DNA from 2 places in the Hahella sp. KA22 genome. Region 1 is predicted to be linked to the other one. Evidence: predicted binding sites of a transcription regulator. Region 1 holds the regulator's gene; the other holds the start of a gene.
The links. The regulator FNR, encoded in region 1, switches genes on or off when oxygen is low (the NO sensors DNR and NnrR bind a similar motif). The targets are predictions, from matches to a motif close to TTGATNTANATCAA.
Positions count from the first base shown of each region.

Region 2: narL (two-component system response regulator NarL) is a predicted target of FNR. The motif match lies at 4,953-4,966, and genes of this name have one in related genera.

Region 1 covers NZ_CP035490.1:5,598,189-5,609,454, reverse strand. Annotated here, with positions in the region: gene rlmB (23S rRNA (guanosine(2251)-2'-O)-methyltransferase RlmB) at 1-517, shown strand, start outside; gene rpsF (30S ribosomal protein S6) at 644-1,072, shown strand; gene rpsR (30S ribosomal protein S18) at 1,090-1,320, shown strand; gene rplI (50S ribosomal protein L9) at 1,443-1,889, shown strand; gene dnaB (replicative DNA helicase) at 2,030-3,460, shown strand; gene alr (alanine racemase) at 3,460-4,584, shown strand; gene EUZ85_RS24715 (sugar nucleotide-binding protein) at 4,750-5,655, shown strand; gene fnr (fumarate/nitrate reduction transcriptional regulator Fnr) at 5,652-6,431, opposite strand; gene EUZ85_RS24705 (hypothetical protein) at 6,575-7,591, opposite strand; gene EUZ85_RS24700 (lysophospholipid acyltransferase family protein) at 7,902-8,624, shown strand; gene EUZ85_RS24695 (ABC transporter substrate-binding protein) at 8,631-9,365, opposite strand; gene EUZ85_RS24690 (ABC transporter substrate-binding protein) at 9,549-10,292, opposite strand; tRNA gene EUZ85_RS24685 (tRNA-Met) at 10,524-10,600, opposite strand; gene ychF (redox-regulated ATPase YchF) at 10,666-11,266, opposite strand, start outside.
Region 2 covers NZ_CP035490.1:3,236,079-3,247,344, forward strand. Annotated here, with positions in the region: gene EUZ85_RS14490 (ATP-binding protein) at 1-1,706, shown strand, start outside; gene EUZ85_RS14495 (cation diffusion facilitator family transporter) at 1,970-2,911, shown strand; gene EUZ85_RS14500 (hypothetical protein) at 2,984-4,114, opposite strand; gene narL (two-component system response regulator NarL) at 4,211-4,849, opposite strand; gene EUZ85_RS14510 (MFS transporter) at 5,254-6,870, shown strand; gene EUZ85_RS14515 (SCO family protein) at 6,997-7,584, opposite strand; gene EUZ85_RS14520 (cytochrome c oxidase assembly protein) at 7,615-8,475, opposite strand; gene EUZ85_RS14525 (hypothetical protein) at 8,661-9,713, shown strand; gene EUZ85_RS14530 (phosphoadenylyl-sulfate reductase) at 9,769-10,479, opposite strand; gene EUZ85_RS14535 (hypothetical protein) at 10,703-11,266, opposite strand, start outside.

The DNA.
Region 1 (11,266 bases):
AGCGGACCGGATGAGCAATGAAACCGATTTGGAGGAGTTGCTTGAGAAATTGGAGGAGCCGGCGTTGTTGCTCGTCTTGGATGGCGTTACGGATCCTCATAACCTTGGAGCCTGTCTCCGTTCCGCTAACGCAGCGGGCGTGCACGCCGTCATCGTGCCGAAGGATAAATCCGCTCCGTTGAATGCGGCGGCTAGAAAAGTGGCTTGTGGGGCTGCAGAGGTAACGCCGCTGATTCGCGTTACGAATCTGGCGCGTACGTTGAAGCACATTCAAACTTATGGCGTCTGGCTGGTTGGCGCGGCCGGCGAAGCTGAGCAAAGTCTATACCAGGCTGACCTTAAGGGCTCAATCGCTATTGTGATGGGGGCGGAGGATAAGGGAATGCGCCGCCTGACCCGCGAAAACTGCGACAGTCTCGTCAATATTCCCATGTTGGGTGAAGTCAGCAGTCTGAATGTGTCCGTCGCCACAGGCGTGTGCCTGTTTGAGGTAGTTCGACAGCGCCAGTTTGGTTAGTTTGTGTTCGTTTTCGGGCTTGCAAGTCTTGCTGAACAGGCATAGAATGCTGCCCTCTTAAAACCACCATCAACTCCTTGCTTTACGAAAACGCAACGTAAGGCTGTTAAACCGAAGGGAGCTACAATGCGTCACTACGAAATCGTGATCATGGTTCATCCTGATCAAAGCGAGCAGGTGCCTGCAATGGTTGAGCGTTACACCTCCAGCGTAAACGCTGGCGGCGGTAAGGTTCACCGTCTGGAAGACTGGGGTCGCCGCCACATGGCTTATCCCATCAACAAAATTCACAAAGCGCACTATGTGTTGATGAATATTGAGTGTTCTCAAGAAGTCATCGACGAACTGATGCACAACTTCCGCTTTAACGACGCCATCCTCCGTGACCTGGTTATCCGTCGTAAGGATGCTGTGACCGAAGTGTCGCCCATCAAAGCAGCTGAGTCCCGCGAACAACGCGCTCCTCGTGGCGAAGATCGTCCCGCTCGCGTCGTTGCAGACGACGTTGACGACTCTGACGACGATTCTGACGACGAAGACAGCAACGACGAATAAGTTATAGGAGGCTACCCATGGCTCGTTTCTTTCGCAGAAGAAAGTTCTGCCGTTTTACTGCCGAAGGCGTAAAAGAAATTGATTACAAAGATGTAGAAGTATTGAAAGGCTACATCACTGAGACTGGCAAAATCGTGCCAAGCCGCATCACCGGCACTAAGGCGCGTTACCAGCGTCAGCTCGCCACTGCTATCAAGCGTGCGCGTTACCTGGCTCTGCTGCCTTACACTGATCGCCACGACGACTAAGCGCCTGAACTTTCCCGCCATTTCATCATTAAGTGAAATGGTCCAGAAAAATCAGGTTCTTAAAGGTTTGCCAATCGGAAGCTGAGAAGCTTCCGATTGTTACAAGATTTGAGGTAAACAAGATGGAAGTTATTCTTCTCGAAAAAGTAGCCAACCTCGGAAACCTTGGCGATAAAGTTAAGGTTCGCGCTGGTTATGGCCGTAACTTTCTGGTGCCTTACGGCAAAGCTGTTCCTGCAACTAAAGCGAATGTAGAGCAGTTCGAAGCTCGTCGCGCAGAGCTTGAAAAAGCGGCTGCCGAGAAGCTGTCCGAAGCTCAGGCTCGTGCAGAAGCTATCAACGGTAAAGAAGTGACCATCGTTGCTAAATCTGGCGACGAAGGTAAGTTGTTCGGCTCTGTTGGTACTAAAGACATTGCTGACGCCGTGACTGCTTTGGGCGTTGAAGTTGAGAAAAGCGAAGTTCGCTTGCCTGAAGGCGCTCTGCGCAACACCGGTGAGTACGAAGTAGACGTACAGATGCACACTGACGTTACAGCTACCGTTAAGGTAATCGTAGTCGGCGAGTAATCTCCGGTTATACAAGAAAAGGCAGTCCGCTCCATGCGCACTGCCTTTTTTTATGCTCCTAAGTCTTCACCATAGTCGTGTTGTCCATGCCCGCAAATTAGCGATAATAAGCGCTACTCTTAAAAGCTCTGCAAGTCATTATGAATGAGTCAGTAATACGTAAAGATTCGGTCAAGTCTTCGGAAGGACAGGGCCCAAGCGCCGCCCTGGTTGGTTCCTCTGCGATAAAGGCTCCGCCTCACTCGATTGAGGCGGAGCAGTCCGTTCTGGGTGGTCTGATGCTGGACAACGCCAGCTGGGACAAGATTTCAGACATCATTACAGCAAAAGACTTTTATCGTCTGGACCACCGCCTGATATTTGGCTCAATTTCCCGATTGGCGAATCTTGGCAGTCCACTGGACGCCATCACTGTCTCAGAAGAGCTGGATAATCGCAGTGAGTTGAACTCTGCGGGAGGGTTGGCCTATCTGAGTGAGCTGGCCAAGAATACGCCCAGCGCCGCCAATATTCGCGCCTATGCGGAAATCATTCGCGAACGTTCTGTATTGCGTCAGTTGATTACAGTCGCGAATGAGATCGCCGATGAGGCCTACCAGACGGAAGGACGCACCAGCACAGAGGTGTTGGATGATGCGGAGCGGCGAGTCTTTCAGATAGCGGAATCGCGACCCAATCAGGGTGGGCCTGAGTCGGTCAATCCGATTCTAACGAAGACGCTCAAGAAAATTGATGAGCTGTTCCACTCAGATGGGGCTATCACAGGCGTTACCACGGGGTTTCGCGATCTGGATGACCGTACCTCGGGGATGCAGTCTTCAGATCTGATTATCGTTGCCGGTCGTCCTTCCATGGGTAAGACCACGTTTGCGATGAACCTGGTGGAGAACGCGCTGATACTGGGGGGCAAGCCCGTCTTGGTCTTTAGTATGGAGATGCCTTCCGACTCTATCGTTATGCGTATGCTGTCATCTCTGGGGCGAATTGATCAGACCAAAGTAAGAAGTGGAAAGCTGGATGAGGACGACTGGCCACGTCTTACATCGGCCGTTAACATGTTGAAAGACAAGCCGTTATACATCGACGATACCGCGGCGTTAAGTCCGACGGAAATGCGCTCCCGGGCGAGAAGGGTGGCGCGGGATCATAATGGTGAAATTGGCTTGATCATGGTGGATTACCTTCAGTTGATGAGGGTGCCGGGAATGACGGAAGGACGTACGGCCGAGATTTCAGAAATTTCGCGGGGCTTGAAAGCATTGGCGAAGGAGCTGAACTGTCCTGTGGTCGCCTTGTCCCAGCTTAACCGTAGTTTGGAGCAGCGACCCAATAAGCGGCCAGTTAACTCTGACTTGCGGGAATCTGGAGCGATTGAGCAGGACGCTGACTTGATCATGTTCATCTACCGGGATGAGGTCTATCACGAAGACAGCCCGGACAAAGGTATTGCGGAAATTATTATCGGTAAGCAGCGTAACGGCCCTATCGGAACGGTGCGCTTGGCGTTCATGGGTAAATTCACAAGGTTTGAAGATTTGGCTCACGATTATGGCGGGGGAGACTACGAGTAATGCGTCCATCCCGCGCTCTTATTGATCTGGACGCATTGCGTCACAATATTCGTTTGCTGAATTCCATTGCTAAAAACGCTCGTTGTGCGGCGGTAATTAAAGCTGATGCATATGGCCATGGCGCAGTGGAAATCGCTCGCGCCCTGAAAGGGGAGGCTCCTAAACTGGCGGTGGCCTGCTACGATGAGGCGGTGAGCCTGCGTGAAGCGGGTATTACGACGCCGCTTTTAGTGTTGGAAGGATTTTATAGCTCAGAGGAGTTGGCTGACTCCACTCGTTGGCGCGATATAGAGTGGGTTGTGCATGATATGGAGCAATTGGACATGCTGTCCGAGGTGGCTCCTTTGCGCAAGGCCGGTCCTAATTCCGCCCGGATGCAAACCTGGATCAAGTTGAATACAGGTATGAACCGGTTGGGATTGCCGTTAAATAAACTGGCTGGCGTTGCTGAAATGCTGCGGCAGTTTCCCGGGCTTTCTGTTATTGGGTTGATGACCCACTTCGCATGCGCTGACGAACTGGATAGCTTATTGCAACAGAAGCAGTGGCGCGCGTTTCAAGCTGGTATGCAGGTGGCGGGATCGGGCGGCTGGAGTTACTCCTCCGCTAACTCGGCCGCCTTGTTGCAATATCCGGAAACTCATCTGGATTGGGTGCGCCCAGGTATTGCGATGTACGGCGCATCACCTATGGCGGATAAGACAGGGGCGGACTTTGGCTTGAAGCCAGTAATGTCTTTTGAGTCACGCTTGATTGCTACCCGGGAGCTGCAAGCTGGAGATTCTATTGGCTATGGCGCCGCCTGGACTGCGAACGGTCCAACAAGAATGGGGGTGGTTGCTGTAGGGTATGGCGATGGATATCCAAGACAGATGCGGAATGGTGCGCCTGTCGCCGTGTGCGGTAAGCGGACAAGCGTTATCGGGCGGGTATCCATGGATATGTTGACGGTGGATATTTCTCATATTCCAGAGGCGCGTATTGGGTCGGAGGTGGAGTTGTGGGGTGGGGCTGTTTCCGCTGATGAGGTTGCAGGATATGCGTCAACAATCTCCTATACTTTATTTACGGGTATGACCTCGCGTGTTCCCAGGGTATACCTTAATCGCTCGGAAGGGGTTTAAGGTGCAGCGTTAAGCTGGAGAATGGGGATAAAGCCCGGGGTATCGGGTTTGCGAAAATCCCTTCAAGCAGCCAATATTGTTAACATAATATCTTCAGGCGGTCCGCATTCCAGGGGCGCTAAAGGCTACGAGATACATTTAAGGGGTACATGAGTGATTGTTTGTGTGACGGGAGTCGATTCGCCATTAGGTAAGGCTATAGCTCAGCGTTTGCAGCAGAGCGGCATAGCGGTGGAGGGCGTTCCCTACGAGCAGTTTCTGATGACCAATGATGCGATCGTGCGAGCAATGAGAGCGATGCCCTCTGCGGATTTTGTTGTTCATGCTGCGGAGATGGGCGACTTATTTAAAGCGGAGCAGCATCCGGATTTGGCCTATCAGGTTAATGTGTCCGCTTGCGAGGCGGTGGCGGAAGTGGCGGCTTTATGGAAGGCGCCGATTATTCACCTCTCCAGCCATCTTGTTTTTGATGGCGTCAAAAAGAATCCCTATATTTCCGCCAACAAAGGACGTCCTCTTTCAGTGTATGGGCGGACTAAACTGCAGAGCGAACAATGGCTTCAGGAAAACTATAGCAAGCATCTGATCTTGAGGGTCGGGTGGTTGCTGGAGGCGGGCGCCCAAGGCTGGTTGCAGACCATGCTTTCTGCGCTGTCTTCAGGAAAGCGTCTGAACGCCAGCACCGATATGCAGCTGACTCCCGTGGCGGTGGATGATGTGGCGAGAGTTGTAGACGCGGTTATTAAGCAGTTGAGTTGTAATATCTCTGTGTGGGGTGTTTACCACTATGCTGGCGCTGAAGCTGTCACCCACTATGAGTTGCTGAAGGCGATTGTGCTGCAGGCGTTTGGGCAGGAAGAGATGTTGCAGGCCCTGATCGAGAAAAAGGGCGCTGATGTATTACCGGGGGTGGCGCTTCCGGCGAATGGCGCGTTGGGGTGTATCAAGCTGCGCAACACCTTTGGCGTTAAGCAGCTTCCCTGGCGCCGCTATCTGCCGGCGTTGATTGAACAATGCCAGCAGCGTGGCGGTGTAAAAGCGGCTGAAAACTGCCTGGAAGAGACCCGTTAACGAGCGTTAAGGGCTGATTCCTTCTGCTGCTCCAGGCACTTGGTGTCGTGGCGAAGAATTTTCTGTAGTTCGTCCAATTGCAATATCTGAACTTCCCTTCCTTGAACTTTTATAATGCCGTTGTTCTGGAAGCGGGTAATGACCCGGCTGACAGTTTCGACGGCCAAGCCTAAATAGTTGCCGATATCGCTGCGAGGCATAGGAAGTCTGAAGTTTGTGCCGGACAGGCGACGACGACTGAAGCGGGTCGACAGGGATAATAACAGAGAGGCTATACGCTCTTCCGCTGAATTTTTGCTTAGTAGCATCGTGAGCTGCCTGCTTTCCTGAATCTCTTTGCTCATTAATGAGAAAAAGTGGTGTTGCAGGCTGGGGATGTCCGAAGCAAGGTCTTCAAACTTTTCCAGAGGAATTTCGCATACGCTGGTGCGCTCAAGGGCGACGGCGGAGCAGGAATATTTTTCCATGCTAACGCTGTCCAGGCCGATAATCTCGCCAGGCAGATAAAAGCCAGTGACCTGTTCCTCGCCTTCCTCAGATACGGTGAATGTTTTGATCGCGCCGCTACGAACTGCGAAGCACGAGCGGAATGGGGTGTGTTGCTCAAAGATATATTCGCCGCGATTGAGCATTTTGCCCTGACGAATGATTTCTTCCAGACGATCAATATCTTCAGCCCCAACCGCGATAGGAATGCAAAGCTTGCTCAAATTACATTCGTGGCAGCCTCTGTGTAAGCTAAAAGGAGAGGAGGTTGCTATATGCTTGCTTTCCATCGGTTGCCTCGTGGCTGGATGAGTGAAACTGCTTAAAGAGGCTTCTAGGATAGCCAATAGCTATTTAAAAGCAAATCCCTACGATGGGAAATTTACAGGGAAACCTACGCTCGCCTTTGTTTTTACATTGTTTTCACCTTTTGTTACAACTGGGTTTGAGTGTAGCGAATTGCTCTTGCTGGAAGCTCGCTGTTATCCAGGGTCTTGTAGTAGTCGTCCAACTGTGTGGCGTTGCGCAATTGATAGTGGGGCGTGTAAGAAAAAGCGCCCAGCCCAACGCCATGCAGGCAACTGACTCCTTGGCTAATCAAGCCTGTCCAGGGTAGTGCGAAAAAGTCCTGCGTGATCGGGATAAACGATGCGGACTTAATGCGTCGCTTGAAATCTTTTTGCGCGGCTTCCAGGCCTGATGTGCTGGCGAATTCCGTTTTATGGCTGGAAAGTAGGATGCCTTGCGGTCTCTCTGTCAGAATTTCTTCAAGATGCTCGGATAGTGCGGCGACGGTCGCAGGAGTCACTTTCAGGCGCAGGTAAACGGCTTTGAAGTCGAATGCCCGAATGGTCTGCAGCCAATCCTTAAGGTTCTCAATAGGGAAGGACTGTGCGTATTCGCCGGGATCATTGATGCAGATGATATTGAAGCCCAATCCTTTGATCAGGGCTAGCGCTTCCTCGGACTCAGGGCGAGCGTCCAATTCAATGACATGGCGTGCGTCGGCGCCGAAGCTCAGTTTGAACTCCCGACCTAAATAGTACATCACCTGCGTCTGCGCTGCGGGAGTGAGCTGGCGAACCAGATCGCCGAACCAATGCAGGTACTTAACCTGACTGCCGACGGGGAGGCTTTGCTTGAGTAGTCTCACTTCTTTCACGACATAGTCGATGTACTTTTGCAAATTTGCATTCATAGATGGGAGTCTGCGGGTGTAATTTTCCGCGCTGACAAGTGTATTAAAGCAGGGCGCCTGAACGCTCAATGCGAACCCGCCTTCATAATATCGAGCCAGAGAGCTGTTGCGATAGTCCGCGTCATAGGCTCCCTCGTCCAGGGCGCTCCAGTTTTCACTGGAGAACTCTTTAGGGGGGGAGTTGAGCAAATAAACCCAGCTATCATTACCCCCATTTTGTATCGCTTGTTCGACAACCTTTCCAACTGGCATATTGGGTCTCCAACCAGGTAAGAAAACATCTGCGCGCGTTTGACTATCATTGTCAGCGATTTGGCGCGCGCGCCTGCTGTCACACTTGTTGGCAAGTGGATCCCCCCTCTCTCCATGCTCAGTGTATCCAGCTCCCGAAAGGGAGTCTTGATATTGATCAAGGGGTGAGCGGGTGGCTGTCTGAGAGGGTGTACTTTAGTCGCAATATCCCTCAAACATTGGGTTTCTGGGGCGTTGAGGGATAACATTCATTGCAGCTTTGGGCGGGGAGTTGATATCCTTTGCGGGCATTGAAAAAAGGCGGGCAAAAGTGCAGGCATTTCAGCTATTTCGGTCTTTCGTTTTTTATATTGGGTATGCTTGGGGCGTCATCATCACATCTTTGATTGGGATGCTGGTAGGCCCTTACGTCAATTTTGAAAAGCGGTATTACATCGTATCCCGGTTTAATGTGTTCGCACTTTGGTGGGCGCGTATTGTCTGCGGTATACGTTATGAGATCGAGGGGCTGGAGAATATTCCAAAAACGAGCTGCGTGGTTGTCAGTAATCATCAGAGCGCTTGGGAGACCTATTTGTTAGGGGTCATATTTCGTCCTCAGTGCACAGTGCTTAAGCAAGAGCTGATGAAGGTTCCGTTTTTTGGTTGGGCGCTAAAGAGGTTGAAACCTATCGCCATCGACCGGAGTAAGCCGTCAGCGGCGCTTAAGCAGCTGCTTAAGCAGGGAAAGGAGCGTTTGACGTCAGGGTATTGGGTTGTGATTTACCCCGAAGGGACGCGCGTTCGTCCTGGGCAGGTCGGTAAGTACAACAAGGGCGGCGCTTTATTGGCTGTCAGCGCGGGCGTTCCTTTGCTGCCTGTGGCGCACAATGCTGGAGATTGCTGGCCTGCCGGCAGCATTAGTAAGCGTCCGGGATTGATAAGGGTCAAAGTCGGGGCGCCGATTGAAACCAGTGGACGAGCTACCGATGAGGTCCACAAGGAGATGGAAGAGTGGATAAGGCGGAATTCCGCCGCCTTAAGCCAAGCGTAAAACTCTCTATTTGTAGTTCGAGTACACTTTGTCTAAATAGCCTTCGGTGCGCATCTTGTCGAGCACTTTGTTGAGGTGCTCAATATTTTCGTCAGGTGTGTCCTTGTTCATCGCCAGATATAAGCTGGTGTCTCGTATAGTAAAGATAGGTTTGATGTCGGAAACTCCAGCCAGCTTGGCGTAGTAGTAGCCTGAAGCGGTGCTGGAGATCCAGAGGTCAACCTGTCTTTGCTGCAGTCTCTTTGGGTTGAGGCTGTCATCTTCCAGCTCTGAAGCATTGAAACCGTTGTTCTTCAAAAACTGCGCTCTGGAGTCGTCCTTGTAGCAGCCAATCAGATAAGGCTTGGCGTCTTCTACAGAGTTGATTTTGATAGTTGTGTCATTTCTTGCGAAGAAGACCCAGTCATTCTTGGCGAGCGGCCCAACCCACTTGAACAGCGGTTTGCGCGCGTCAGTCAGTGTGGTGCCGAATACGCCGCGGAATTCCTTGCGTTGTGCAAAGTTATAGGCGTAGTTCCAGTTTCTGAGCTTCATGCGGTAGTCGTAACCAGAGCGTTTGAAGAGCTCTTTGACAATGTCCACATTGATGCCGCTGATAGCGTCAGCTTTGTGTTCGTATTTGTGGTCTTCCTCGCCCATGTTAAAAGGCGGGAAATTTTCCGTGACCAGGTTAAAGGTTTCGCCACGAGCAATGGCGGAGAGAAAGAGAACAGAAACCAACAATAGCTTCTTAGCGATCATTAAATCACCTCAAACGGCTGGGCGGATAGTGTTCTGACTAACGATTAGTCTGGTTGCATATTAAACAGCTGATGTAGGTGTCTTCCGAATAAGTAGTTTTCCGGATAAGTGAAGAAAAAGGGTGGGAAAGTCCCTGTGAAGCCCGTGGATTCGGGCTTCGCCGGATTTGTAAGGCTCTGTTGTTTATCTGTATCTGGCGGTAATTTTGTCCAGTTCGCCGCTGGAGCGCATTTTTTCCAGGGCTTCGTTCAGTTTGTTCACGTATTCATCCGGGGTTTCCTTGTTTACCGCCAAAAAAAGTTGCGTCTCTCTAACTGTGAATACAGGTTTGATGTTGGTGACGCCATTTTTCGCAGCATAGTATGGGCCGGAGACGGGGCCGGATATCCAGAGGTCGATCTGGCCGTTTTGCAGTCTTTTGGGGTTCAGGGCATCGTCGTCCAAACTGGAAGTCTCAAAGCCGTTGGAAAGTAGCCACTGTTCTCTAACGTCCCCTTTGTAAGCGCCTATCTTGTACTTCTTGGCGTCCTCAATGGAATTGATTTTAATGGTAGAGCCACCCTTGGCGTACAGTACCCAGCCGTCAGAGGCGATAGGGCCAACCCATTTGAAAAGCGGTTTGCGTGCGTCAGTGAGAGTGGTTCCAAATACTCCCCGGAACTCTTTGCGCTGAGCGTAGTTGTATGCGTAGCTCCAATTACGCAGCTTCATGGTGTAACCGATTTTCGCCTTAGTAAAAATCTGTTTAACAACATCAGTAATCAGACCAGTAATATCCTCGGGTCTGTGTTCGTACTCAGCATCATTAACGCTCATGTTGTAGGGGGGGAAGTTCTCGGTAACCAGATTGAAAGTTACCTCTTCCGCATTTGCTGATAAGCAGAGAGTGGCGCATAACGCCAAAAGAAGGGAGCGAAAATAATACATGTCTTAACCTCGAATGTAGCTACCCCATTAAGGATAGTCCGTCTATCCGAAAAATCCACGGTATGCCGAGAATTTTTTTTGTTATTTTGTTGATTTTATTAACAAAAGTACACAGTGAAAATAGATGGGCTATATTTTGATGCGTTTTGGTTGTTGGGAGCGTGGTGGAGGTGCAGAAAAGAGGGAGAATAGAAACAAAAAAGCCCGCTTTAAAAGCGGGCTTTCGAAACTTGGTAGCAAGGGGCGGATTTGAACCGCCGACCCCAGCATTATGAGTGCTGTGCTCTAACCAACTGAGCTACCTTGCCGTCTCATTTGAGGCGCGTATTCTGTTGTTTTTTACCGGGCTTGTCAACCCTAAAAAATCATCAGTTTATACGTTAAATCGGAAATGAATTACGTCGCCGTCTTGAACGACGTAATCCTTGCCTTCCAGGCGCCATTTTCCGGCTTCTTTGGCTCCTTGTTCTCCGTTGAAGGAGGTGAAGTCGTCATAGCCGACCACTTCAGCCCGAATGAATCCGCGCTCAAAATCGGAGTGGATGACGCCCGCCGCCTGAGGTGCGGTTGCGCCGATTTTAACGGTCCAGGCGCGGACTTCTTTTACACCAGCGGTAAAATAAGTCTGAAGACCCAGTAGTTTGTAGCCTGCCCGAATGACGCGATCAAGTCCGGGCTCTTCCATGCCCAGGTCGGCCAGGAATTCGGCTTTCTCTTCGTCCTCCAGTTCTGCGATTTCGGACTCCAGCTTATTGCAGATGGGCACGACGATAGCACCTTCTTTTTCGGCAATAGCTCGCACCACGTCGAGGTGGGGGTTATTCTCGAAACCGTCTTCGGCAACGTTGGCGATGTACATGGTTGGTTTAACGGTAAGTAGGCATAACTCTCTGATCGCCAGCATTTCATCTGCGCTGAGATTTAAGGCGCGTACGGGCTTGGCTTCATTCAGGTGCGGCAGTAACTTTTCCATC
Region 2 (11,266 bases), 2.4 Mb from region 1:
GGGCGTTGCTGTTGTTTTACGGGGGCTTCGCCTTTTACACGCTCTCCAGTCTAAAAAAACAGGTGTACGAAGACTTCTACGCCCGCGCCGACTATCTCATGGGAATCGCCGTGCAGGCGAACGCCCAGAACATGTGGGATTTCGACCTGAGCAAAAGCAATCAGTTCGCCAAATCCCTGTCCAAAGACCCCATCGTCAGCGCCGTCATTTTTGAGGTGTATGACGCCGTTCAGAACGGCGGCAGCTTTTTTACCGGCAATATCGGCGGCATCGAAGAAGTGCGTCAGCGCTCTCCCAGCCTGGACGTGCTGGAACCGGAACGCAGTCGTTACGTATTTCGTCAGGAATGGGAAGTGGTGTGGGAAAACTCAGTCATCGGCCGCGCCTATCTGTATTTCAGCGATCGTCCCGTGCAAGCCAAACTGGAAGAACAAACCGCCAGCTTTGTGCTGGCTTTGCTGGGTTTTTTGTTTCTCTACTTATTAGCGCTTTTCTATATTTTCAGCCATTGGTTTAGTCGGCCGTTTTTAGGCATGCATCAACTGGCGGTCAGCCTGGGCGGCAGTCTGGATAAGTACCGCCGTGAGATGGAGCAGGGCGATCATAATGAGAGCGCGCTTCCAGACCTGGGAAAGCTGCTGCAGCAGAGCAATGTCGACACCCATCGGGAAGATGAGATGGGGGATTTCATCCGCGCCTTCGCCCAGGTCATGCAGGCGTTTACCGTGGTGGCGTCGGAACTGTCGCAACGTTCGCAGCATGTGAGCAAATTGAATGAAGAACTGGAGAACCGCATTCAGGAGCGCACCTGGGAGCTGAAGCGCGCCAACGCCAGCCTGCAGGAGTCGCTGGAGTCGTTGCAGGTGACCCAGTCGCAGATGGTGCAGCAGGAGAAGCTGGCGTCCCTGGGGCAATTGGCGGCGGGCGTCGCCCACGAAATCAACAACCCTATCGGTTATGTCGCCAGCAACATCAACCGGTTGAAAGAGTACTATTCCGACTTCGAAAAGCTGTTCCAGGTGGTGGAGGCGCACCATGATCGCCTGCCGATGGAAGTGGCGACGGAACTGGATCGGGTGAAGGACGAGATTGATTACGAATTTCTAAAAGAGGATTTACCCGAACTCCTGCAAGACTGCCTGGAGGGCAGTCGCCGGGTACAGGAAATCGTCGAAAACCTGAAGAACTATTCTCGTGTGGATCAGGGCGATGTTCATCTGGACTTCAATATCAACGATGTCATCACCAGTACGCTCAAACTGGTGTGGAACGAGCTGAAATATGACTGCGACGTGGAAACCGATTTGCAGAACACTGAGCTGACCTGCGGCAACCAGGGGCAGATCAATCAGGTGGTCTCCAATATTCTGGTCAACGCCAGTCACGCCATCAAAGAAACGCAACGACATGGCAAGGTGCGCATTCGCACCCACAGCGACTCGGAATGGGTGTATGCGGAAGTGTCGGATACCGGCTGCGGCATTCCCCAGGATATCGTCTGCAAGATCTTCGACCCGTTTTTCACCACCAAGCCGGTGGGCAAGGGCACCGGGCTGGGCCTGAATATTTCCTACGACATCATCGTCAATAAGCATCGTGGCGACATTAAAGTGGAGAGCCGGACAGGCGTAGGGTCGACCTTCATCATCAAATTACCGATCGCCCAGCGCAAGGCGCAGCCGGAGCGCCCTTCCTCCGCCGCCTGAGAGAAGATGCTTCCGTCGAGAAAATTAGGCCTATTGTCAGGCGGCAAATTTCCTTAGAATTCCATGCTTCATGAGAAAGCGGGAAACTCATCCGTTATGTCGCTTTCCTAATCCATACAAGAAATACCAGAGAGGGTCGCCAAAACACTGGCCGGCTCTCATTGCTTGTGACGCATGAAAATTTGAAACATCGATGTGGCTTAACAAGTAAGCACAGATAGACAACCCAATACTGACAGATAAAGAAAAGGAGACCCGTACGCATGGCGTCAGGTTCTAAAAAAGTGATTTATGCGGCCTTGATCGGCAACGCAATGGTCGCGCTCACTAAATTTGCGGCGGCGGCCTTCACCGGCAGCTCGGCGATGTTTTCCGAAGGCGTTCACTCTGTGGTGGACACCGGTAACCAGGTGTTGTTGCTGCACGGAATGAAGCGCTCCCAGCGCCCCGCGTCAGAAGACTTCCCCTTCGGACACGGTAAGGAAATCTACTTCTGGTCCTTTATCGTGGCGATCCTGATTTTCGCCCTGGGCGCAGGCATCTCCATCTATGAAGGCATTGAGCACATTCTGCATCCGCAGGTGGTGGAAAACCCGGTGGTCAACTATATCGTGCTGTCTTTGGCGATTCTTTTTGAAGGCTTCGCTTTCTTCATGGCGATCAAGGAATTCCGCAACGCCAAAGGGCAGATGGGATACGTGGAAGCGGTGCAGCGGGGCAAAGACCCCTCTATGTTTGTCGTCCTGTTCGAAGACGCCGCCGCCATGCTTGGCCTTGTGGTGGCGTTGGGCGGCATTGTGCTGGGACAGGTGACTGGCAACCCGGTTTACGATGGCGTCGCCTCGGTTATCATCGGCTGTATTCTCGGTCTGACTGCGCTGTGGTTGGCGGTGGAGACCAAAGGGCTGCTGATCGGCGAAAGCGCCAACAAGAAGGTGGTGAAAGGCATTCGTGAAATGACTCAGGCTATACCAGGCGTGGAGCACGTCAATGAAGTGCTGACCATGCACATGGGCCCTGACTTCGTACTGGTGAATATCTCGGTGGATTTCAAAGACAGCATTTCCGCTGGCGAGATTGAAACCCGCATCGCCAGCCTCGACGAACAGATCAAATCTTCCTTCCCTGAGTGCAAGCGTATTTTCGTGGAAGCGGAAAGCCGTCGTAAAAAGGCGGCTGTCGCTGCGCCGACGGTCGACGTATAACCCCATTCGATATTAACAGCGGACCCGCCTGGCTCCGCTGTTTTTCTACTTCTAACCTGTGTGTCTGTGTCTTTAAGACTCTGATATGAGGCCTTGCTGGATCAGTTTGTCTCTGGCCTCTTCCTGTATCAGCAGGCAGGCGTCAGAATCGTGCAGATTCAGGGACAAAGGCGCACGGGTCAGTTTGTTGCCGTAGCTTGACTTGCCTTCGAATAAGACGCCTTTCTCCGTGATCAGTAAATCCTCGCCGTCAAATAGAGGGCCTTGGCCGATCGCCAAAGCGCTGGGGTTTTCGAAGGCGAACCAGGGAGTGGCGTACAGCTCTGGAAAGTATTCGCGGCCCGTCGCGGGATCGGTGTATGAGGCGACATAGTGCAAGCGGCCGCTGAGAAAGCTGGTCAAAGCGACGCCGCCGCAATAAGGCATGATGTCGTCCACGATTGCGCCGGGCTCGCGCCAGAGAGTAACGCCCAGGTTAGTTTGATAAGCGCCGTTGCGGTCAGTGACCAGCGCTGGAATACCGCCTCCGGCATCAAACTGGAAGCGCTTCACGCTGTCGCCATCACTGACGAAAAGCTGATCGCCCACCACTCTGACGCCATTGGGGGAGGCAAGTCCATGCTCCCCTGCGATCCAATCCCGCTGAAACCCAGTGATTTGCGGCGTCTCGGCGGAGCCCGCTTCAGGAAACGCCAGCGTAATGCGCGACAGGCCAGAGGTAGCGAAGAAATTTTCATCCGCCACCAGCAAGGCGCCATCCGGAGCGAAGGCGACGCCATTGGGGATCGCCAGCGCATCGAAAGGGTCCTGCGTATCATCCCGGCGCGTTACGAATTCGAAGCGATAGTCGGGGTGTGTCAGATTGGCGGCCAGCAGGTGATTGTTGCGAATGACCAGCCAGCGCGTCTCTACACAGGACGTCAACACCCAGTCGCCGTGCTGCGCCATACCGGTGTAATTGCAGCTCTCCAGTTGCGGGGGCGACAGTTCCTTGGGAACGTAGACGACCTCGCCATTGGCGTCTGTGCGGACATCGATGCGGTATATGCCTTTGCCTCCGGTCACCAGTAATTGGCCGTCCGACGTAAACAGAATATTTTCTGCATCGGGAATGGCGACCAAAGTCTGTTTTTCCAGGCATCCGCCCAATAACGACGGCAGGATGGCGGCTGCGATTGCAGCGCGCCAGTTATAACGATTCATGGATTTCCTTCCTGATGATTTATTGTTGTTGGAAGGAAAATTGTCTTCGTTTAACCAAAGGCGAACATCACTCAAACGAGTGGCGCGTCCGCACTCTTAAGCCTTGCGATTCACTAGCCATACCGCCGCTTCGACCCGGGAGCGCATGCCCATCTTTTTGAGAATGTGCTTCACGTGGACTTTCACGGTGCCGTCTGAGATGTTCAGATCGCGGGCGATGACTTTGTTGCTGTGGCCCTGTGCGATGCGGGTGAGAATCTCATATTCACGGCTGGTCAGGGACGCGGAAGGATCGGCGGCTTCAACAGGTTTGCGCAGGGCGGAGGCGAGAATCTCCGTCAAGCGCTCGCTGATCGCCATTTTACCCAGCGTCACTTGTTTGATCTTTTCCAGAATATCTTCCGGCTCCATGTCCTTCAGCAGATAGCCGTCAGCGCCAGCGCGGAAACAGTTCACCACATCGGCTTCGTTATCGGACACCGTCAGCATGATGATGCGCGAGTCCACGCCGGCGGCGCGAATGGCGCGTAAGGTATCCAGGCCGTCCATGCCCTGCATGTTAAGGTCCAGCAGAATCAGATCCGGCTCCAGTTCTTTCGCCTTGGTCAGGCCTTCTTCGCCGTTTTTGGCTTCGGCGACGATATCCAGCTCATCCTCCAACTCAATCAACTGGCGGATGCCTTTGCGAAACAGGGGGTGGTCGTCCACCATCATGATCGTTGCTTTTGCGCTCATCTCAGCTTCACCTTGTCATTCTTTTCATATACATCCAGCACAGCCTGGCGTTTTTCAGCATAACACGAACCCAGGGCAGCCCCTGCGATGGCGCGATAGGGACTTGATCCATATCAGGTTTGCCAACGATGACCCTGAGCTGCGCATACCGAATACGTACCGCTTTGGCGCCGGATTTGTCTACCTCATTGGGGGTAGCGGAAGTCTTTCACAGATTCTCGAATATCGCACTAACGCTATGAAAATACAGGAAATGGCGGCGTAATTTAAAGTCACTTATGTGCGGGAAGTTAACCCGGCCCCGACTTTGAGCGCTACCCCCTCCGGAGCATTGTCGCCCCATCCATTTATAAAGATAGTTGAGCCGAAGATTATTATTCAGGCCCAACGCAGAGGTAAGGCATATGGCGGACATCACTGCTGGCTGGAATCCAGAGGACAGCGGGTTCTGGCAAAAAACAGGTAAGAAAGTAGCGAACCGGAATTTGTGGATCTCTATTCCGAGTTTGCTGTGCGGCTTCGCCGTGTGGTTGTACTGGGGCGTCATCACAGTACAGATGTTGAATCTGGGCTTTCCGTTTCAGGCGTCGGAATTGTTCACATTGATGGCGATTTCCGGTTTGACCGGCGCCACGCTGCGCATTCCCAGCAGCTTTTTTATCCGCCTGTGCGGCGGTCGTAACACGATCTTTTTTACGACGGCGCTGTTGATGATTCCAGCAGTTGGCGCAGGCATCGCCCTGCAAAGTAAAGACACGCCCCTGTGGGTGTTTCAGGTGCTGGCGTTACTGTCCGGTCTGGGCGGAGGCAACTTCGCTTCTTCGATGTCCAACATCAGCTTTTTCTTTCCCAAGAAACAGCAAGGGCTGGCGCTGGGCCTGAACGCAGGACTGGGTAACTTCGGCGTCACCACCATGCAGATACTGGTGCCGCTGTTCATGACGTTCGGCGCTTTCGGCGCGGCGGGCGGCGACCCAATGACTTTGGTCAATCCCTCCGGCACGCTGATCGGCAAGATTCCTGCCGGGTCTGAAACCTGGATTCAAAACGCAGGCTTTGTGTGGCTGCTGTTCCTGGTTCCACTGGCGTTCGCCGGCTGGTTCGGCATGAACAATATTCGCACCGATGAAGTGTCGCCGGATATTGGCGGGCCTGTCGGCTCCTTCTCCAAGATCACCTTCATGCTGCTGATCGGCTTCCTGACTTCCATCGCCGGACTTTGGCTGATGTTGCCCGAGTCCGCCAATGGCGCAGGGTGGGGCATCCCTAAAGAACTGGTATTGGTGGCCGTCATCGCCGCTACGGTGTTCTTGCTCAAGTTATTGCCAGGGCAGATCCGCACAAGTCTGAATCGTCAGTATCGTATCTTCGGCAACCGTCACACCTGGGTGATGAGCGTTATCTACACGATGACCTTCGGCAGCTTCATTGGCTATGCGGCGGCGTTTCCGCTGGCGATCAAAGTGATCTTTGGTTACAGCCATGTGATGGTGGACGGGGTGATGACTCATAACACCGTTAATCCCAACGGTCCCAGCGCACTCATGTACGCCTGGATGGGCCCCTTCATCGGCGCGCTGATTCGTCCGGTAGGTGGTTGGATTTCCGATAAATTCGGCGGCGCGCTGGTTACTCAGATCTGCTCTCTGGTGATGGTGGTGTGCGCCCTGGCGGTCGCCTATTACATGAGCGCAGCCTATAACTCCGCAACCCCTGAAGAGTTCTTTGCGCCTTTCTTTATCCTGTTCCTGGCGCTGTTCGCGGCCTCTGGTATCGGCAACGGCTCCACTTTCCGCACCATCGCCATGGTGTTCCCGAAAGAGCAGGCGGGCCCTGTACTGGGCTGGACATCTGCGGTGGCGGCCTACGGCGCTTTTTACATTCCCCAGGTGTTCGGCGAGCAGATCAAAGCCGCCACACCGGAATACGCGCTGATCGGTTTTGCGGTGTTCTACGCGGTATGCGTTCTGGTGAACTGGTTTTTCTATCTGCGGAAGGGGGCTGAGTTCTATAACCCTTGATTCCCGAGTCACTCCTGCGGAGTGGAGTTCCGTCCCGTCGTTCACGCAGCTGGGACGGAACTTGATCTTGGCGCGCCTTAGGGCGCGCTTTTTTATTGCGCTGAGGCAGGTTGCGGCAGATAAGCGTCAGCTTTTGAGCAGCTGGTTCAGATCCTTGGCGATCATATCGGAGCTGAGATCATCCCTCAGCAACAGGCGGGCCTTGCCGTCCGCGTCGAACACGAATGCGGCGGAGCTGTGGGAGACCTCATAGGCGCCAGTCTCATCGGGCTTGCCATAACCGAACGCTACACGGTAACGCTTGGTGAGAGTCTGTAGCGCGTCCATATCGCCGGTAAGGCCGATAAACTCGGAGCCGAAGGCGTCGGTATAGGCCTTGAGCTGTTCCGGCGCGTCTCTTTTAGGATCGACGCTGACAAACAGGATATTGATGCGCTGCTGTTCGGCGGCGTCCAGTTTACTCAACGCGGATTTCAGTCTGGCGAGGGTGGTGGGGCAGATATCCGGACAGTAGGTGTAACCGAAAAACAGGATGTTGTACTTGCCTGAGAAATCTTTCTCGGACACCGGTATGGCGTTTTCGCTCTGCAGGGAAAACTTCAGCTCCGGCAGCATGCCGCCGATATCGGTCCCTGACCACTCCAATGGTTCCTGACTACAGGCGCTGGTCAGCGTCATTACGATTGCGATAAAAACGAGGCGTATCGCCGTCACGAAGGGATCTCCTTAACTGTCTTTGTTAGTTCAAGCCGCGCTGCTGAGAGCGCCAGGGCTGCGGACGCTCGCCAAATCCTGGCGTCGGATATAGGACAACATCACCAAAATAGCGATAGCGCTCATCATCGCAGGTGGAATCCAGGTGATCACGCCGCCCACCATTTGGTCCGCCGCCGGCGCGATGGGAAAGGCGCGTCCGCAGATGGCGTAGATATCGTACAGGGTGGATTCCGACAGCGTAATATACGCGCCCAGCAGAATCTGGGGCACCATAATGGCCAATAAAATGATGATGCGCCAGCCGAAGGAAGGGCCTTGCTGGGGCGAAGGGTTGAGAATCAGCCACCAGAACAACAGTCCATCCAGAAACATACTCCAGTTCATCAAATGATAGAGCTTCAAGTCCAGCATGGCGTAAAAGTGTATGGACGGCGTTAGCCAGAAAAAGATGATGCCGACGAACAAGAAAGCGGCCAGGGGAGGAAACTGCAGTATCCGGTAGCCACCCACAATCAGCCACGCGCCGGGAAGGGCGCCCCAGTTGACGTCGCGCAAGCGTTGCGGCAAACCCGCCGCCAGCACTGACCAGGGCGCCGCCAGAGCGATAAAGAACGGTCCTAGATGATGCAGCACCAGATGCTGCAGGCGGTGCGCGAAAAACAGATATTGGGCGTAGTAATCAAATCGTGTGTGCAGAACAGCGTAGGTAATCGCCACGCCGACAAAGAATGACAGAGAGCGGGCGAAACCGACAGAATGACCCGTTGCACGCAATCTGCGCAAGCCGCGTATGTACAGCGTGACAGTGACCAGGGAAACTAAAACGACCGAAGGGTAAAATTCCCAGGGCGCGAGAACGGTAATCCATGTCGGAGCACTATCGGGCATGAGCGACCTTTCCGTTACACCGCCGCGTTAACGTGAGAGCGGTGGTGATTTAAGTTATTGTTATTCAATTCTGTTCGACAGATTCCCTGTTTTACCAGTCGCCACGAGAAATGACAATAACCGCCGCGCGGTGAAAAATACGGTACGCGCCGGCGAAATAACGATCTATATGACAGGAGTAAGTTTTGGGCGGTAACGCATTGAAAGATTACGGAGCGCAGCGCTTGTCCGTCGGGGACGCTTTGCGCATAGGCGAGAAGGCGCGTCATGCGATTCAGGCATTGCAGTGTCATGACGGCGCGCCAGTGCGTGCGGAGATAGTCACTGCGTACAGGAAGAAAGAGACCTACGGCGACATTGATATTGTGGTCAGCGAAAGCGTTAAGCGCGATCTTGGCAATACTTTTATAGCCGAGTTACTGGGTAACGTATTGGGTGATGGTCAACCGCTGCCGTTTATCGCCAATGGCGGTGTGGCCAGTTTTGGCGCTCCGTTGGAGCAGGGAGGCGTGTTTCAGGTGGACCTGTTGTATACGCCCGCGTGTCAGTTCGATTTCGCATTAAGTTACTTTTCCTGGAACGACGCTGGTAATCTGATTGGTCGCGTCGCCCACAAAATGGGAATGAAGTTCGGCCACAATGGTTTATGGCTGCCTTTTCGAGACGGGGACTATTTGTTTACCGAAGTGCTGGTGACGCGGGATTTCGACAAGGCCGTCCGCTTCTTGGGGTTTGATATCGCTCGCTGGAAGCAGGGCTTTGACGACTTGACTCAGTTATATCAGTTTATTTCAGCCTCCAAATACTTCGACAAAAACATCTATTTGCTGGAAAACCGCAGTCACAATGCTCGCGTCCGCGACGCCAAGCGGCCGACTTATACGGGCTTCCTCAACTGGCTGCGTGAGGCTTATACGGGCGAAGACTTTAAAGACTGGCCGGCGAGTAAAACCGCTTGGCTGCCGCAGATCTTCGCCGAGTTTCCTGAGGCGGAAGCCGCCTGGGGGGATGCTGAAGCGGATCTGGCCCGCCAGCGTGAGATCAAGCGTAAGTTTAATGGCGAACTGGTCAGCGGGTTGTCAGGCCTGACAGGGACGGAGCTAGGAGCCTTGATGCAGCAGATCCGTCATAGTTTTGAGGATAAGAAAGCCTTTGATTCGTTCATATTGAGCGCCTCGGAAAGCGAAGTCGAAGCACTTGTGGTTGCGCAAAAGCGCGTATTGGATGGGAAGGAATAGAAGGGCGAGATCCAGTGAGAGAGGCGACGAAGTGACCGTCGCCTTTGCATCAGACTTACAGGTGCAGACCGCACTCGGTCTTTTCTTTACCCTGCCAGCGTCCCGCGCGTTCTTCCCCTTTACGGGTGCAGTGCTCGCAGCCGATTGAGGAGTAACCTTCACTCACAAGCGGATGGAAGGGCAGGTTGTGGTCGCGAATATACGCGTCGCGCTCTTCTCTGGTGACATCAATCATCGGATTGAATTTGATAATGCCGCGGCGCTCTTCAAATATCTGCAGGCCAGCGCGATGCTCGGTCTGCCAGCTCATCAGGCTGGACACCCATACGTCGTAGTTTTCTTTCACTTCTTCCAGCGGCTGAACCTTGTTGACGGTGCAGCACAGGTCGGGGTCGGTTTCCCACAGGCGTTCGCTGACCGAATAAGCATGATGATGCCTGTCCGGTTTTACATCCTCCACATTCAACCCATACAAACGGGTGAGGTAATCCCTGTACTCCAGGGTTTCCTTGAAGTGGAACTGAGTATCAATGAAGTGAATTCTCTGCGAAGGCCGCATGCGCGAAATAATATGTAAGAAATAAGCGGACGTGGCGGCGAACGAAGACGTCACCAGCACCTTCTCCGGTGCGAAATCCTGATACAGGCGACGGATACGCGCTTCAAAATCAAGCGGGGCATAGGAGGCGTTCAAATCGGCGATGGCTTCGTAAGAAAGCCCTGCGCTATTGTCGCCTATGCGGGTTATCAGTTGCGCGCTGTTCATGAATCGGTCATCTCCAGACTACGGGTCATCAAGTCACGGAATTCATGATACGGAACGAACATAAAATTTAAAGTAATAAAAAATTCTATTGTTATGCGTTTTTGTTAATGCATGTGAGGAAGGGGGAGTTGTTTCTGGGAGCATTTGGCGGAAGGGAAGCTCTCAGTTAAAAAACTTCCTGGCCGCCTATTAACAGAAAAGCCGCCTGGAGGCGGCTTACGGCTTAGCTTTCGATAGATGGCTCAACTGTATTGGTCTGTTGAATCTTTTGCTCCAGCGTGTGAAAGCTGCAGATGAGTTTTATCACGTAAACGAGGTAGGCGATGCTTAGCCCCAGCAAGATTAGTGACAGCAGCCCCATGAAGATGACGGTCGCTTTGTCCGGATATCTGACGGTTACTGATATCAGGGTGATGAAAAGCCATCCGCACAGCAGGCTGACGAAGACATAGCGTACCCGGTCCGCCAGCTGCGCCTCGCGAGCATTGACGTCCCCCAAAGCTCCTTTGACGGTTTGCGCCCAGCGGCTGAGGCTGCTGCACAGCCAGAAAATATTGAATACCGGAATCGCCATCAACCAGGCCATGTATTTGGGCGAATGGGGGCGTTTGGATTCAGGAATCACCCGCCACTGGACGTATGTCATCAACATCAGTGAAACCAGTGAATAAGTGGTGGCGAACAGGTAAGTGATCAGGACGTAGATCAGCTCGTCACTTGCGCCGTACATGAACGAGGACTTTTTCGAGAAAGCCAGAATGCTGGTGTATACGCTCATGACGCTGGC